DNA from 2 places in the Streptococcus sp. CM6 genome. Region 1 is predicted to be linked to the other one. Evidence: riboswitches for the same ligand, from Rfam matches in the RefSeq annotation. Region 1 holds a riboswitch; the other holds the start of a gene.
The links. A riboswitch is a leader RNA that binds a small molecule or an ion and turns the genes downstream of it on or off. The one in region 1 is predicted to bind FMN.

Region 1 (7,424 bases):
TACGCTAACGGGTACTAGGAGGAGAACCGCCTCAATCAAGAGAAGTTTTGAGAGGAGGTAACGAATCATACTTTTATTCATCTTTTACCTCTCAATCAGATCATAAATCTTGGTGATATTTGGTAGTAAAGTCGTCACGAGTAACTGATCTCCTACCTCAAGTCTATCCTCTCCAGTAGGGAAGATTGTTTTTCCTTTTCGGATAATGGCTGCGATGAGAACCCCTTTTTTCAATTTCAACTGTGAAAGAGGTTTGGCAGTCATTTTATTAGCTTCCTTGATTTGGAATTGAAGAGTTTCAATTTGACCGTTTGCTAGATGGTGCATGGCTTGAAGGTCTGAGTATTGGGCGTTTACTCGACCACGGATAAAGTGCATAATGGTATCCACTGCAATGCTTTTGGGTGTGATGATACTTGAAAAATCAGGTGCATGGATAATCTCTAAAAGGCTAGTTCGATTCACCTTGGTGATATTCTTATGGACACCAACACGGTCTAAGAACATAGAGGTAATGATGTTTTCCTCATCAACCCCAGTCAAAGTTGCAACTGCATCATAGTTGGGAGCACTTTCCTCAAGCAAGATATCTTTGGCAGTTCCATCTCCCTGTACGATATAGAGATTTGGAAATTTTTCACTGAAGAGACGAGCTCTCTCAGGATTAATCTCGATAACTTTAGTGTCAATACGGCTATCTTTTAAAATGCCAAGTAGGTAATAAGCAATTTTTCCAGCACCAACGATGAGCAAGCTTTTCACTGCACGTGATTTGAAATAGTTATGGAAGAGCATCATATCCACACGATTCCCAGTAACAAAAATCCTATCTCTGTCCTGAATGGTGATATCACCGCTCGGAATCATAAGTTGATGGTCTCGTTCCATAGCGCAGACAATGATATTGCCAAATTTTTTACGAAAATCTGAGATTGGCATTTGACAGAGACCACTGGAATCTTTGACAACAAACTCCATCAGGTTGACCCGTCCCCCTGAGAACCGCTCAACTGAGAGTGCATTCGGGAAATCAATGATATTTGAGATAGCACGGGCGGCTAGGAGTTCTGGGTTAACGATAAGTGAGAATCCAAGAATATTTTTCTCTTTGAAATAGGCATTGGAGTATTCAGGATTTCGCACTCGAACGATGGTTTCTTTAGCGCCCATTTTTTTAGCAAGTACTGCTGAAATCATATTCACTTCATCGTGTTCCGTTAGAGCAATAAAGATATCACACTCTTGAACGCCGGCTTGCTCTAAGATAGCAAAGTCTGCTCCATTTCCAAGGAGTCCCATGATATCAAAGCGACTGACAATATGATCGAGAACAGCCTCATCTTGTTCGATGAGGACAACGTCGTGTTTTTCTGCAACCAGTGAACGACAGAGGGCGAAACCGACTTTCCCTCCACCAACAAGGACAATTTTCATATAAAAACCCTACTTTTTCATGATGTAACTATCATACCCTTTTTTCGCAAAAAATGCACTTACCAAGCCATTTTAGAGGATAAGAAAAGACTTTTTGTAAGTTTTCAAAGATAAAATTGCTCACCTTTCATAGAAATGTCTATTATATGAAGTGATTTCGCTCATTTAATATCCTTTCTCAGAAAAAGAATGACTAAGTATGGAAATATTATCAAAAAAAGTAAAAAAATCAAGTCGTTTCTATTGACAATGATTCTGAAAGTGTTATACTAAGAAAGTAGCTTCGCTGATTTACTTCAAACCTGTTGTGAGGTAAGTTAACGATGCCTTAACCACGCTGTTTGCTGAGCTTGACTCCGGGCAGTGTGGCTATTTTTTTGCAATGGTGAAAGGAAGCAAGTCATGACAAATCACATTGTATTATTTGAACCTCAGATTCCACAAAATACAGGTAACATTGCGCGTACTTGCGCTGCGACCAATTCTCCCCTTCACATCATCAAACCGATGGGATTTCCTATTGATGATCGCAAGATGAAGCGAGCTGGATTAGATTATTGGGATAAGTTAGATATTTATTTTTATGACAGCTTGGAAGATTTCATGTCTCAGATGAAGGGAAAACTCTATCTGATTTCGAAATTTGCTGAGAAGGTGTATTCTGAGGTAGATTTATCGACTGACGAGGACCATTATTTTCTCTTTGGACGTGAAGACAAGGGCTTGCCTGAGGACTTTATGCGAGAACATCCTGAGAAAGCACTCCGTATTCCTATGAACGATGAACACGTCCGCAGTCTCAATGTTTCGAATACCGTCTGCATGATTGTATATGAGGCTCTTCGCCAGCAGAATTTTGCAGGTCTTGATCTTGTTCACACCTATGAAGCAGATAAATTGAAATAATCAAAATGCTTGCACTTGCAAGCGTTTTTTGTTATGATTAAAGGGTCTTCAGGGCTGGGTGAGATTCCCGACCGGCGGTGACCTTAACTAGCTATTTTGGCTTACTCTTCGTTGTCTTGTCTCGATATACTCAAGTATTATCTTCGACTGCGACGCCTAGATTAATCCAAAATATCTTAGTTAAAGAAGTCCGCGAGCGCAAGCTGATGTGGTGCGATTCCACAACCGACAGTATAGTCTGGATGGGAGAAGACGAAAGAATAGCTTTGTCTGTTCTGATGAGTTTATAGATGAATTGCAACCGCTTGCTCAAAAGAGTGAGAGGGAGCTTTTGGGATATAAAAAGTGAGAATAGATAGAGGGATCCTTTCCAACTTCTTCTGATTTTATAGAAAATTGGAGGAACCTGTTATGACAAACACACGTCGACTTTCGACCATTGCGATTTTATCAGCCATTTCATTTGTGCTGATGTACTTTGACTTTCCGCTCTTGCCAGCGGCGGCCTTCCTCAAGATCGAGTTTAGTATCTTGCCAGTCCTTGTGGGCTTGGTGGTGATGGATTTGCCAGCTGCACTAGGAATCCTCTTGCTTCGCTCACTCTTGAAGTTGCTTCTGAATAGCCAGGGCGTGAATACCTACATTGGTTTGCCAATGAATATCGTAGCCTTGGGAGTTTTTGTTATCGCCTTTGGTTTGATTTGGAAAAAGGAACGTAGCACTCTTCGTTTCCTACTAGCATCTCTAGCGGGAACTATTGGATTGACTGCTGCTATGTTGGTTCTCAACTATGTTTATGCGGTTCCTTTGTACGCGCAGTTTGCCAACTTTGATATTGGAAAAATTTTGGGACTTTCCAACTACCTAATGACCATGGTTTTACCTTTTAACTTGATTGAGGGTGTAATCTTTGCCGTTTCATTCTGGTTGCTGTATGTCCTCTTAAAACCAACCTTAAAATATTATGAGAGATAAACAAACATTTTTAATGAAGGGCAGTTTTGCCCTTTTACTTTTCGTCCTTCTTGGCTATATGGTTAAATTCTATCCTGAAACGTTGGTCGGTTTTGATCAACCGATTCAGACTGCCCTTCGTGGAGACTTGCCAAATTATTTGACAGTTCTGTTCCGTGCCCTTACGCATTTGATTGATATCCCGGTGATTATCACCTGGGTTGCCATCGCAGCCTTTATCTTTTATCGTAAGCAGTGGAAGATAGAAAGCTTCTTCATGGCGGGAAATCTAGCAATAGCTGGTCTTTTAATCGTGTCCTTTAAAAATATCTACCAGCGCCCACGACCAGCTATCTTACATCTAGTCGAGGAGAAGGGATTTTCCTTCCCAAGTGGGCATTCTCTGGCAGTGACGCTGATGGTAGGGACTTTGATTGTTATCCTTAGTCAGCGAATTAAAAATCCAGTCTGGAGAAAAATCGTGCAAATCGTCCTTGGCCTCTACCTAGTCAGTGTGCTGCTATCTCGGGTCTATCTGGGAGTTCACTACCCATCAGATGTTCTTGCCAGTCTCTGTGTGGGCTTGGGAGTCTTGTTTATCGAATTTCCTTTCTATGACAAGCTTCGCTTCCAATGGCGATTTAAAGGCAAGCAGAAGTGAGTATCGAATTCCCTTGAGGAGAAAGAAATGAAAAGGAAAGCAGATGAAACAGGCCCTACAAATAGATAGTGCATTGCGTCTTGTTCCTTTTTATATTGAAATTAGTCTGGTCTAACTTGTTTTTTAACTAAAAATTTGATAAACTATGTAGTAATCGAATAGAAATCCGCAAGACTAGTAACTCAAGGGAAGTATATCAGGGAGGAGAGCCAGGACTGCAAGCTCTCTATATGAAAGCTGAGTGAATTCACTTGCGCATGGATTTAGAAATGAAGGTCTGACTTGTCAGATGAAACGGATGGTACCGCGTGTCAACGCTCCGAGTGGAGTTTTTGGCATGTGGTTTTCTTTTTATCTACGAGCGACTGATGGAGGAATTATGTCAACTATTGAAGAACAATTAAAAGCGCTTCGCGAAGAAACGCTGGCTAGCTTGAAGCAGATTACTGCTGAAAATGAAAAAGAGATGCAAGAATTACGTGTCTCTGTCCTTGGTAAAAAAGGGTCGCTTACTGAAATCCTTAAAGGGATGAAGGATGTATCGGCTGAAATGCGCCCTGTCATCGGGAAACACGTTAATGAAGCTCGTGATGTCTTGACAGCAGCCTTTGAGGAAACAGCGAAACTCTTGGAAGAAAAGAAAGTCGCAGCTCAACTTGCTAGTGAGAGCATCGATGTAACACTTCCAGGTCGTCCTGTTGCGGTTGGTCACCGTCATGTTCTTACACAAACCAGTGAAGAAATCGAAGATATTTTTATCGGGATGGGTTACCAAGTCGTGGATGGTTTTGAAGTGGAGCAAGACTACTATAACTTCGAGCGTATGAACCTTCCAAAAGATCACCCAGCTCGCGATATGCAGGATACTTTCTACATCACAGAAGAAATCTTACTCCGTACTCACACGTCTCCAGTTCAGGCGCGTGCTATGGACGCCCATGATTTTTCAAAAGGTCCTTTGAAAATGATCTCACCTGGGCGTGTATTCCGTCGTGATACGGACGATGCGACCCACAGTCACCAGTTCCACCAAATCGAAGGCTTGGTTGTTGGGAAGAACATTTCTATGGCAGATCTTCAAGGAACCCTTCAATTGATCGTTCAAAAAATGTTTGGTGAAGAGCGTCAGATTCGTCTGCGTCCATCCTATTTCCCATTCACAGAGCCATCTGTCGAGGTGGATGTTTCTTGCTTTAAGTGTGGTGGAGAAGGCTGTAACGTATGTAAGAAAACAGGTTGGATCGAGATTATGGGTGCTGGTATGGTTCACCCACGTGTCCTTGAGATGAGTGGTATTGATGCAACTGTTTACTCTGGTTTTGCCTTTGGTCTTGGTCAAGAGCGTGTAGCTATGCTCCGCTACGGAATCAACGATATTCGTGGATTCTACCAAGGGGATGTCCGCTTCTCAGAACAGTTTAAATAAGATTGAAACCTGAAACACAGTCCTATACAGTCCTAGTCATTTTCTCTCGATGAGAAGGTGAGGACTGACTCGAAGAAAAAGAAAGGAATTGAAAAGGTCTTACTTGGTGAGATCTTACAATCAGAATTATGCTTGTATCTTATAAATGGTTAAAAGAATTGGTGGACATTGATGTGCCATCACAAGAGTTGGCTGAAAAAATGTCAACTACAGGGATCGAGGTCGAAGGTGTCGAATCACCGGCTGCCGGTCTCTCAAAAATTGTCGTCGGTGAGGTCTTGTCTTGCGAAGATGTGCCAGAAACTCATCTTCATGTTTGTCAGGTTAACGTTGGCGAAGAAGAAGCCCGTCAGATCGTTTGTGGTGCCCCAAATGTGCGTGCTGGTATCAAGGTCATGGTGGCTCTTCCAGGAGCTCGTATCGCTGACAACTACAAAATCAAAAAAGGGAAAATCCGTGGCTTAGAGTCTCTCGGAATGATTTGCTCACTTGGTGAATTAGGTATTTCGGACTCAGTTGTGCCAAAGGAATTCGCAGATGGTATCCAAATCTTGCCTCAAGATGCTATTCCTGGGGACGAAGTCTTTTCTTACCTAGACTTGGATGATGAAATTATCGAACTTTCCATCACGCCAAACCGTGCAGATGCTCTATCTATGCGTGGAGTAGCGCACGAAGTGGCAGCTATCTATGACAAGGCAGTTAGCTTTAAGGAATTCAGTTTAACAGAAACAAATGAAAGTGCAGCAGATGCTCTTTCTGTAGGGATTGAAACAGACAAGGCGCCATACTATGCTGCCCGTATCTTGGACAATGTGACCATCGCACCAAGTCCACAGTGGTTGCAAAATCTCCTCATGAACGAAGGTATCCGTCCCATCAATAATGTGGTCGACGTAACCAACTATATCCTACTCTACTTTGGTCAGCCTATGCATGCCTTTGACTTGGATACCTTTGAAGGCAATGACATCCATGTGCGTGAAGCGCGTGCTGGTGAAAAATTGGTGACCTTGGACGGTGAAGAACGTGACTTGGAAACAAATGACTTAGTCATCACTGTGGCTGACAAACCAGTAGCCCTTGCAGGTGTCATGGGTGGAGAGGCTACAGAAATCTCCGAAAATTCTAGTCGCGTTGTGTTAGAAGCAGCTGTTTTCAATGGCACATCCATTCGTAAGACTAGTGGACGCCTTAACCTTCGTTCGGAATCATCTTCTCGTTTTGAAAAAGGGATTAATGTGGCAACAGTCGATGAGGCCTTGGATGCTGCAGCTAGCATGATTGCAGAACTTGCAGGTGCGACAGTGCGTAAGGGCATCGTTTCAGCGGGTGAGCTTGACACTTCAGATGTAGAAGTATCTTCAACTCTTGCCGATGTCAACCGTGTTCTTGGTACGGAACTTTCATATGCTGATGTGGAAGATGTCTTCCGTCGTCTTGGCTTTGGTCTTTCTGGCAATGCAGAAAGCTTTACAGTCAGCGTACCCCGTCGTCGTTGGGATATCACTATCGAAGCAGACCTCTTTGAAGAAATCGCTCGTATCTATGGTTATGATCGCTTGCCAACTAGTCTTCCAAAAGACGATGGTACAGCTGGTGAATTGACTGCGACACAAAAATTGCGTCGCCAAGTTCGTACGATCGCTGAAGGAGCAGGTTTGACAGAAATCATTACCTACGCTCTAACAACGCCTGAAAAAGCAGTTGAGTTCACGGCTCAACCAAGTAACCTTACAGAACTCATGTGGCCAATGACAGTGGACCGTTCAGTCCTCCGTCAAAATATGATCTCAGGTATCCTTGATACGGTGGCCTACAACGTAGCACGTAAGAATAAAAACTTGGCTCTTTATGAGATTGGAAAAGTCTTCGAGCAAACGGGTAATCCAAAAGAAGATCTACCAAACGAGATCAACAGCTTTGCCTTTGCCTTGACAGGCTTGGTTGCAGAAAAAGACTTCCAAACGGCAGCAGTTCCAGTTGATTTCTTCTATGCTAAGGGAATCCTTGAAGCATTATTTACTCGCCTGGGACTTGAAG
Region 2 (7,424 bases), on a different contig from region 1:
GTGAGCCTCACGCCTTCTGGTTAATCGTCTTTATCGCCTTTGCTCTGAGTGTTTCGCTCACTCTCTATCTCATCCATAAAAAATGGTTCTAAGAGGAATCCCTATGTCTCAGATTGATTTACAAAAATTAACTAAGAAAAACCAAGAGTTTATCCACATCGCTACCCAACAATTTATCAAAGATGGTAAAACAGACGCTGAAATCAAGGCTATCTTTGAGGAAGTCATTCCTAAAATCCTTGAAGAGCAAGCCAAAGGAACGACTGCACGTTCCCTCTACGGGGCTCCAACCCACTGGGCTCATAGCTTCACTGTCAAAGAGCAATATGAAAAAGAGCATCCAAAAGAAAATGATGATCCAAAACTCATGATTATGGACTCAGCCCTTTTTATCACCAGTCTCTTTGCATTGGTTAGCGCTCTGACTACCTTCTTCTCTACAGATCAGGCTATTGGCTATGGGTTGATTACCCTCTTGTTGGTTGGACTTGTAGGAGGACTTGCCTTCTACTTGATGTACTACTTTGTCTACCAGTACTATGGACCAGACACAGATCGTAGCCAGCGCCCTCCTTTCTGGAAATCAATCCTCGTCATCCTCGCTGCTATGGTTCTCTGGTTGGCTGTCTTCTTCGCAACAAGCTTCCTACCAGCAGCTCTCAATCCAATTCTTGCTCCACTGCCTTTGGCTGTCCTAGGAGCGGCCCTTCTCGCCCTTCGCTTCTATCTCAAGAAACGCTTCAATATCCGAAGTGCAAGCGCGGGCCCATCACGTTATTAAGAAAAGTGAAACGCTATGGCATATAGTCAATCCTTAGCACAGCAGATTCGAAAAATTCTAGCACTCAAACTTCCTCCCCAAATTTTCGAAGAAGAGTTAGAAGAAAAGAAACTGTTTGGTGGCCTGGCCTTTATGATTCGTGGGAAAATGGTCCTTACAGTCAGTTCCAGAAAGGACGAGCTGGTTATGGTCAGAATTGGCAAAGAAATGGAAAAGCAAGTTCTACCCCGAACAGGAGCTCATACTACATTGATGAGAGGTCGACCTTATCATGGCTATATAGACCTAGATATCGAAGGTCAAAAAGAACTTCCTTACTGGATTGATTTAGCCCTCTCCTATAATCAAGAGTTAACCAAGTAACTCATATCTGGTTAGATTAGAAAAACGAAAAGCAACTGCTAAGGCGGTTGCTTTTTCACTTGCTTTCTTGAGATCCAATAGAACTTCTGAGTCTCATTCTTGTAGTTTTCTCTCATCTTTTATGATAAAATAGGCTAAATCTATTTGCAGGAGGATGAGATATGATTTCTACTATTGGTATCGTGAGCTTGTCTAGTGGTGTTATCGGAGAGGATTTTGTCAAACACGAAGTCGATTTGGGTCTCCAACGTCTCAAGGATTTGGGACTCAATCCTGTCTTTTTGCCCCATTCGCTAAAAGGGTTAGACTTTATCAAGGACCATCCGGAGGCACGTGCAGAGGATTTGATGCAGGCCTTTTCGGACGATAGCATCGACACGATCCTATGTGCCATTGGTGGAGACGATACCTATCGTTTGTTGCCCTACCTTTTTGAGAACGACCAGCTTCAAAAGGTTATCCAACAAAAGATTTTTCTTGGCTTCTCGGATACCACTATGAACCACCTTATGTTGCACAAACTAGGGGTCAAGACTTTTTATGGGCAATCCTTTCTAGCAGACATTTGTGAATTGGACAAGGAGATGTTGCCCTATAGCTTTCACTACTTTAAAGAACTGATCGAGACTGGGAGAATCTCAGAAATCCGCCCTAGCGACCTTTGGTATGAGGAACGGATTGACTTTAGTCCCAAGGCCCTGGGAACAGCTCGTATCAGTCATACAAATACTGGTTTTGACTTGCTACAAGGAAATGCTCAGTTTGAGGGAGAAATTCTCGGTGGTTGCCTTGAATCTCTCTATGATATCTTTGACAACTCTCGATACGCAGACAGCACGGAGCTCTGCCAAAAGTACAAACTCTTCCCTGACTTATCCGACTGGGAAGGAAAGATTCTTTTGTTAGAAACAAGCGAAGAAAAACCTGAGCCGGAAAACTTCAAAAAGATGGTGCTGGCTTTGAAAGAAACTGGGGTATTTGAGGTCATCAGTGGACTCTTGGTCGGAAAGCCAATGGATGAAACCTTCTATGACGACTATAAGGAAGCACTATTGGATATCATTGATAACAATATCCCGATTGTCTATAATCTGAATGTCGGTCACGCAACTCCAAGAGCCATTGTGCCCTTTGGCGTTCACGCTTATGTGGATACACAGAAGCAAGTCATTCGCTTTGACTATAACAAAAAATAAACAATTTCTCCATTTTTGTGCTTTGGTATTGATTTTCGTTACAATTTGTGTCTGAATTTATTGCATTTTGCTTATTTCTATGATATCTTTTTAAAGGAGGTGTATATGACTAAACAAAAAATAAATCAAATTGTCGGTTCAATTGGAGCCTTTATCGGGATTGTTGTATTTATCGCCTACATCCCACAAATTTTTGCCAATTTACAAGGCAACAAAGCTCAACCATTCCAGCCTTTATCCGCAGCAGTATCTTGTTTAATTTGGGTTATTTACGGATGGACAAAAGAGCCTAAGAAGGATTGGATACTAATTATTCCAAACTCAGCTGGCGTTGTCTTAGGTGGACTGACATTTCTTACTGCACTATAAAAGTTACTAGCATATAATCAAAAAGCTGAGATAATTTTCTCAGCTTTTTCTATTTTCTCAGATAGTTAGACGCTTGGACTCACTAATTTCCGTTTTTCCACTCGCAATCATTCTCGTGGTCATCAACCAGGCCTGCCGCCTGTAGAAAAGACAAAACTGCGACTGGACCTGTAAACTTGAAGCCTTGTTTTTTGAGATCTTGAGACAACTTTTCAGACAAGGCTGTTTTAGCAGGTGCTAGGTGATAGTCAGGAACATCATTCACGATCGTTTTTCCCTCAACAAAAGACCAGAGATAGGCATCAAAGGAGCCATATGCTTCCTGAACTTGTAAAAATGCTTGGACATTGGAGCGTGTCGCAAAGAGCTTGGCACGATTTCGGATGATGGCTGGATTCTCTAACAAGGCTTCCAACTCCCCATCTGTCATTTCCGCGACCGCTTGAATTTGATAGCCATGAAATGCTTCTCGGAAAGCCTGGCGTTTGTTGAGTACCGTTTCCCAAGACAGACCAGCCTGATAAGTCTCCATACAGAGCAGTTCAAAAAGAGCGCGGTCATCATGAAGGGGTTGCCCCCACTCCTCATCATGATAGGCTACATATAAGGGATTATTCATTTTTACCCAACCACAGCGTTTTGGCATATTATACTCCTATTTGACCAACATCTTAAGGGCCGACTTGATATAGTTCTCTGCTGTATCCGTCGTCCCTTCAAAGAATTTCTTGATTTTCTTAAGCTCGGTCGCCTTGTAGCCCAGTGCCAACATGGCTTCCATGGCTTCTTCCAGTTCTTGGTTTTCAATGCTTGCTTGCACTGCCACCTTAGCAGGAAGGTCATCACTAGCCACAACTACCTTGCCTTCCAAGTCCAGCACCATCTGCTGGGCTGTTTTCTTGCCAATTTTAGGAAACTTGGTCAAGTAGGTGATGTTCTTGCTTTCGATGGCTTGAACCAAGCCAACATTGTCATCAGCAGCGATAATAGCAAGAGCTGACACAGGCCCAATCCCAGATACCGAAATCAGACTGAGAAAGAGCTTTTTCTCATCTTCTGAGCGAAATCCATAAAGTAGATGGGCGTCCTCACGCACAACCTGATGCACATAAATTTGAGATTCTTGATTGACCTGTCCCGAGTAAGCATAGGGATTGGCTACATGCAGGATATAACCGATACCGTTGGTTTCAAGAACAATGTATTTGGCAGTAATTTTGGTAATGATTCCTTTTAAATATTCGTACATAGTTTTCCTTTTCTCTTATTTCGTTTATCTAGTATATCATATTTTCTTTATCCGAGGAGTGAGAATCGACTATCACAAATACAGTATATCAAAAATAATTTATGCTTATCTATTGACATATTGAAAATTAAGTACTATAATCACCTGTAATTGAATAACTATCTTCAGGGCAGGGTGAAATTCCCTACCGGTGGTATAGCCCACGAGCCGAAAGGCATGATTTGGTGAAATTCCAAAGCCGACAGTATAGTCTGGATGAAAGAAGATAAAAGTATATTTGTGCTTTTTGCGTGCTCTGAAATGATTACTTGTCATTTCAGAGCATTTTTGTTAATCGCATAAGTTTTCTTTTGTATGCCTTGAATAGTCCCCTATTCAAGGTATTTTTTTTGGAGGTAGTGAGATGAGCGACTCAAAATATATGAAATTAGCAATAAAATTGGCACAAAAAGGAGCTGGTTACGTCAATCCCAATCCTATGGTTGGCGCAGTTATTGTAAAAGATAATCACATTATCGGACAAGGTTATCATGAGTTTTTTGGTGGCCCACATGCTGAGAGAAATGCTCTAAAAAACTGTAGAGAATCCCCTGTCGGAGCAACGCTTTATGTAACACTTGAACCCTGTTGTCACTTCGGGAAAACACCTCCTTGTATAGACGCTATAATCGATAGTGGTATTACAAGAGTAGTCATTGGAAGCCTAGACTGTAACCCTATTGTATCTGGAAAAGGAGTAAAGATACTTGAGGAAAATAATCTTCAAGTTACTGTTGGAGTTTTAGAAAATGAGTGTCTTAACTTAATAAAAAGTTTTAGAAAGTATATTACCCAGCATGTACCCTATGTTTTTATGAAATATGCAATGACAATGGATGGAAAAATAGCCACTAAAACAAATCAATCCAAATGGATTACTGGAGAAGAGGCAAGAAAGCATGTACATCAGTTACGACACCATGTTAGTGCGATTATGGTGGGAGTCAATACTGTTATTCAAGACGATCCTTTGCTGACATGTAGATTGGAGGAAGGGAAAAATCCTATCCGTATCATATGCGATACACATTTACGAACTCCTCTTACCTCTAAAATCGTAAAAACAGCAAATGATATTAAAACTTACATTGCCACTTCCTCTGAAGACAAAAATAAAATGAAGCTATATCAAAATCATGGCTGTGAAATACTTCCCATAAAGAAAAAAGGCAATCATATAGACTTATCAAGTTTAATGCAACATCTAGGAAATATGCAGATTGATAGCCTACTTCTAGAAGGGGGCAGTCTAATGAATTGGAGTGCTTTGGAACAACAAATTGTTGATGAGCTGAAAATATATATTGCACCAAAAATTTTTGGAGGCAGTGCCAAGTTTCCTGTCGGAGGTGAAGGTATTTCTTTGCCAAATGACGCTATTAGCTTGAAGCCTTATGCTTTTTCTCAAATAGGAGATGACTATCTCATAGAAAGTGAGGTGATTTATCCATGTTCACAGGAATAATTGAAGAAATCGGAAAAGTTGAAAGAATACAGAAAGACTCTCGTAATTGCAAACTATCAATTAAAGCCTCAAAAGTATTAACGGATATCCATTTAGGCGATAGTATAGCAGTAAATGGTATCTGTCTTACAGTTACTCATTTCAATCATCAATCCTTTACAGTTGATGTAATGAATGAAACATGGAGCCGAACAGCTCTTACACTATTAAAACATGGAAGTGAGGTAAATCTAGAAAGAGCCTTATCTGTCAACAGTCGACTTGGAGGTCACGTCGTTACAGGACACATTGATGGTACAGGAAAAATCTCGTCAATAAAAAAAGATGATAATGCTGTATGGTATAAAATCAACACACAAAAAGAAATTTTAGATTTAATAGTTGAAAAAGGATCTATTACAATTGACGGCATTAGTCTGACTGTCGCTAAAGTCTCCAAACTAAACTTTTCAGTATCTGTTATCCCTCATACTTTGGAACAAACTATTCTTAAGAGTAAACAAGTCGGATGTACAGTAAATCTTGAAAATGATATATTAGGTAAATATGTGCAAAAACTAATGGATAACTCTCCGAAGTCAGAGATATCTAAGGAACTATTATACCAAAATGGATTTTAGCAGAAAGGATGATCAGTCAATGGAATATCGAAAAATACAAGAATCATTAGAAGCATTGCAGAAGGGACGACTTGTTCTTGTTATAGACGACAAGGATAGAGAAAACGAAGGAGACTTAATTTGTTCCGCACAAGCAGCTACAACAGAAAATGTTAATTTCATGGCTACTTATGCCAAAGGATTAATTTGTATGCCTATGAGCGAAAGTTTAGCTAATCAATTAATGCTTTCACCTATGGTTGAAAACAATACAGATAATCATAAGACTGCTTTTACAGTTTCAATTGATTATAAGGAAACGACCACAGGTATTTCTGCCGAGGAAAGAGGATTGACCGCACGTATGTGTGTCTCCGAAGATATAAGACCCTCTGATTTTCGCAGGCCAGGACACATGTTTCCTTTAATTGCGAAAAACGGTGGTGTTCTAGAAAGAAATGGACACACAGAAGCAACTGTTGATCTATTAAAATTAGCAGGACTAAAAGAGTGTGGCCTATGTTGTGAAATAATGAATCATGATGGCAAAATGATGAGAACAGATGATTTAATTCAGTTCTCTAAGAAACACAACATTCCATTAATTACCATCAAAGAATTACAAGAATATAGAAAAGTATATGATCAGCTGGTAGAACGAGTTTCAACTGTCAATATGCCTACTAGATACGGTAATTTTAAAGCAATTAGCTATATAGATAAACTAAATGGGGAACATCACCTTGCTCTTATTATGGGAAATATAGAGGATGGAACCAATGTATTATGTCGGGTCCACTCTGAATGTTTAACAGGAGATGTTTTAGGCTCTTTACGGTGCGATTGTGGACAGCAATTTGATAAAGCTATGAAAATGATTGCTGAGAATGGTTCGGGTGTCTTACTTTACTTGCGACAGGAGGGACGAGGAATTGGACTTATCAATAAATTAAAAGCCTATCATTTACAAGATCAAGGAATGGATACGCTTGATGCCAATCTTGCGTTAGGATTTGAAGGTGATTTAAGAGAATATCACATTGGAGCACAAATGATTAAAGACCTGGGACTACAGTCACTGCATTTACTGACAAATAATCCTGACAAGGTTGAACAGTTAGAAAAATATGGAATTACCATTTCCAGTAGAATACCAATCGAAATAGAAGCTAATCCTTACGACAGTTTTTATTTAAAGACAAAGAAAAATCGAATGGGGCACATTTTAAATATGGAGGAAAAATAAATGAAGACTTATGAAGGTAATTTAGTAGCGAACAATATTAAAATAGGCATTGTTGTAGCGAGATTTAATGAATTTATAACTTCAAAATTATTATCTGGAGCACTAGATAATCTCAAA

Region 2: another riboswitch for FMN. It lies ahead of ribD (bifunctional diaminohydroxyphosphoribosylaminopyrimidine deaminase/5-amino-6-(5-phosphoribosylamino)uracil reductase RibD); the one in region 1 lies ahead of HMPREF1516_RS00760 (ECF transporter S component).

The regions. Positions count from the first base shown of each region.
Region 1 is NZ_JATS01000004.1:5,960-13,383, reverse strand. Features, by position in the region: gene HMPREF1516_RS00775 (TrkH family potassium uptake protein) at 1-81, opposite strand, end outside; gene trkA (Trk system potassium transporter TrkA) at 85-1,434, opposite strand; gene HMPREF1516_RS00765 (tRNA (cytidine(34)-2'-O)-methyltransferase) at 1,837-2,340, shown strand; FMN riboswitch at 2,381-2,598, shown strand; gene HMPREF1516_RS00760 (ECF transporter S component) at 2,752-3,315, shown strand; gene HMPREF1516_RS00755 (phosphatase PAP2 family protein) at 3,305-3,955, shown strand; gene pheS (phenylalanine--tRNA ligase subunit alpha) at 4,335-5,381, shown strand; gene pheT (phenylalanine--tRNA ligase subunit beta) at 5,510-7,424, shown strand, end outside.
Region 2 is NZ_JATS01000012.1:101,333-108,756, forward strand. Features, by position in the region: gene HMPREF1516_RS04105 (magnesium transporter CorA family protein) at 1-92, shown strand, start outside; gene HMPREF1516_RS04110 (DUF1129 domain-containing protein) at 104-781, shown strand; gene HMPREF1516_RS04115 (TfoX/Sxy family protein) at 797-1,144, shown strand; gene HMPREF1516_RS04120 (S66 family peptidase) at 1,306-2,340, shown strand; gene HMPREF1516_RS04125 (SemiSWEET family transporter) at 2,446-2,709, shown strand; gene HMPREF1516_RS04130 (DNA-3-methyladenine glycosylase I) at 2,792-3,355, opposite strand; gene ruvA (Holliday junction branch migration protein RuvA) at 3,365-3,958, opposite strand; FMN riboswitch at 4,115-4,229, shown strand; gene ribD (bifunctional diaminohydroxyphosphoribosylaminopyrimidine deaminase/5-amino-6-(5-phosphoribosylamino)uracil reductase RibD) at 4,362-5,462, shown strand; gene ribE (riboflavin synthase) at 5,447-6,082, shown strand; gene HMPREF1516_RS04150 (bifunctional 3,4-dihydroxy-2-butanone-4-phosphate synthase/GTP cyclohydrolase II) at 6,102-7,307, shown strand; gene ribH (6,7-dimethyl-8-ribityllumazine synthase) at 7,308-7,424, shown strand, end outside.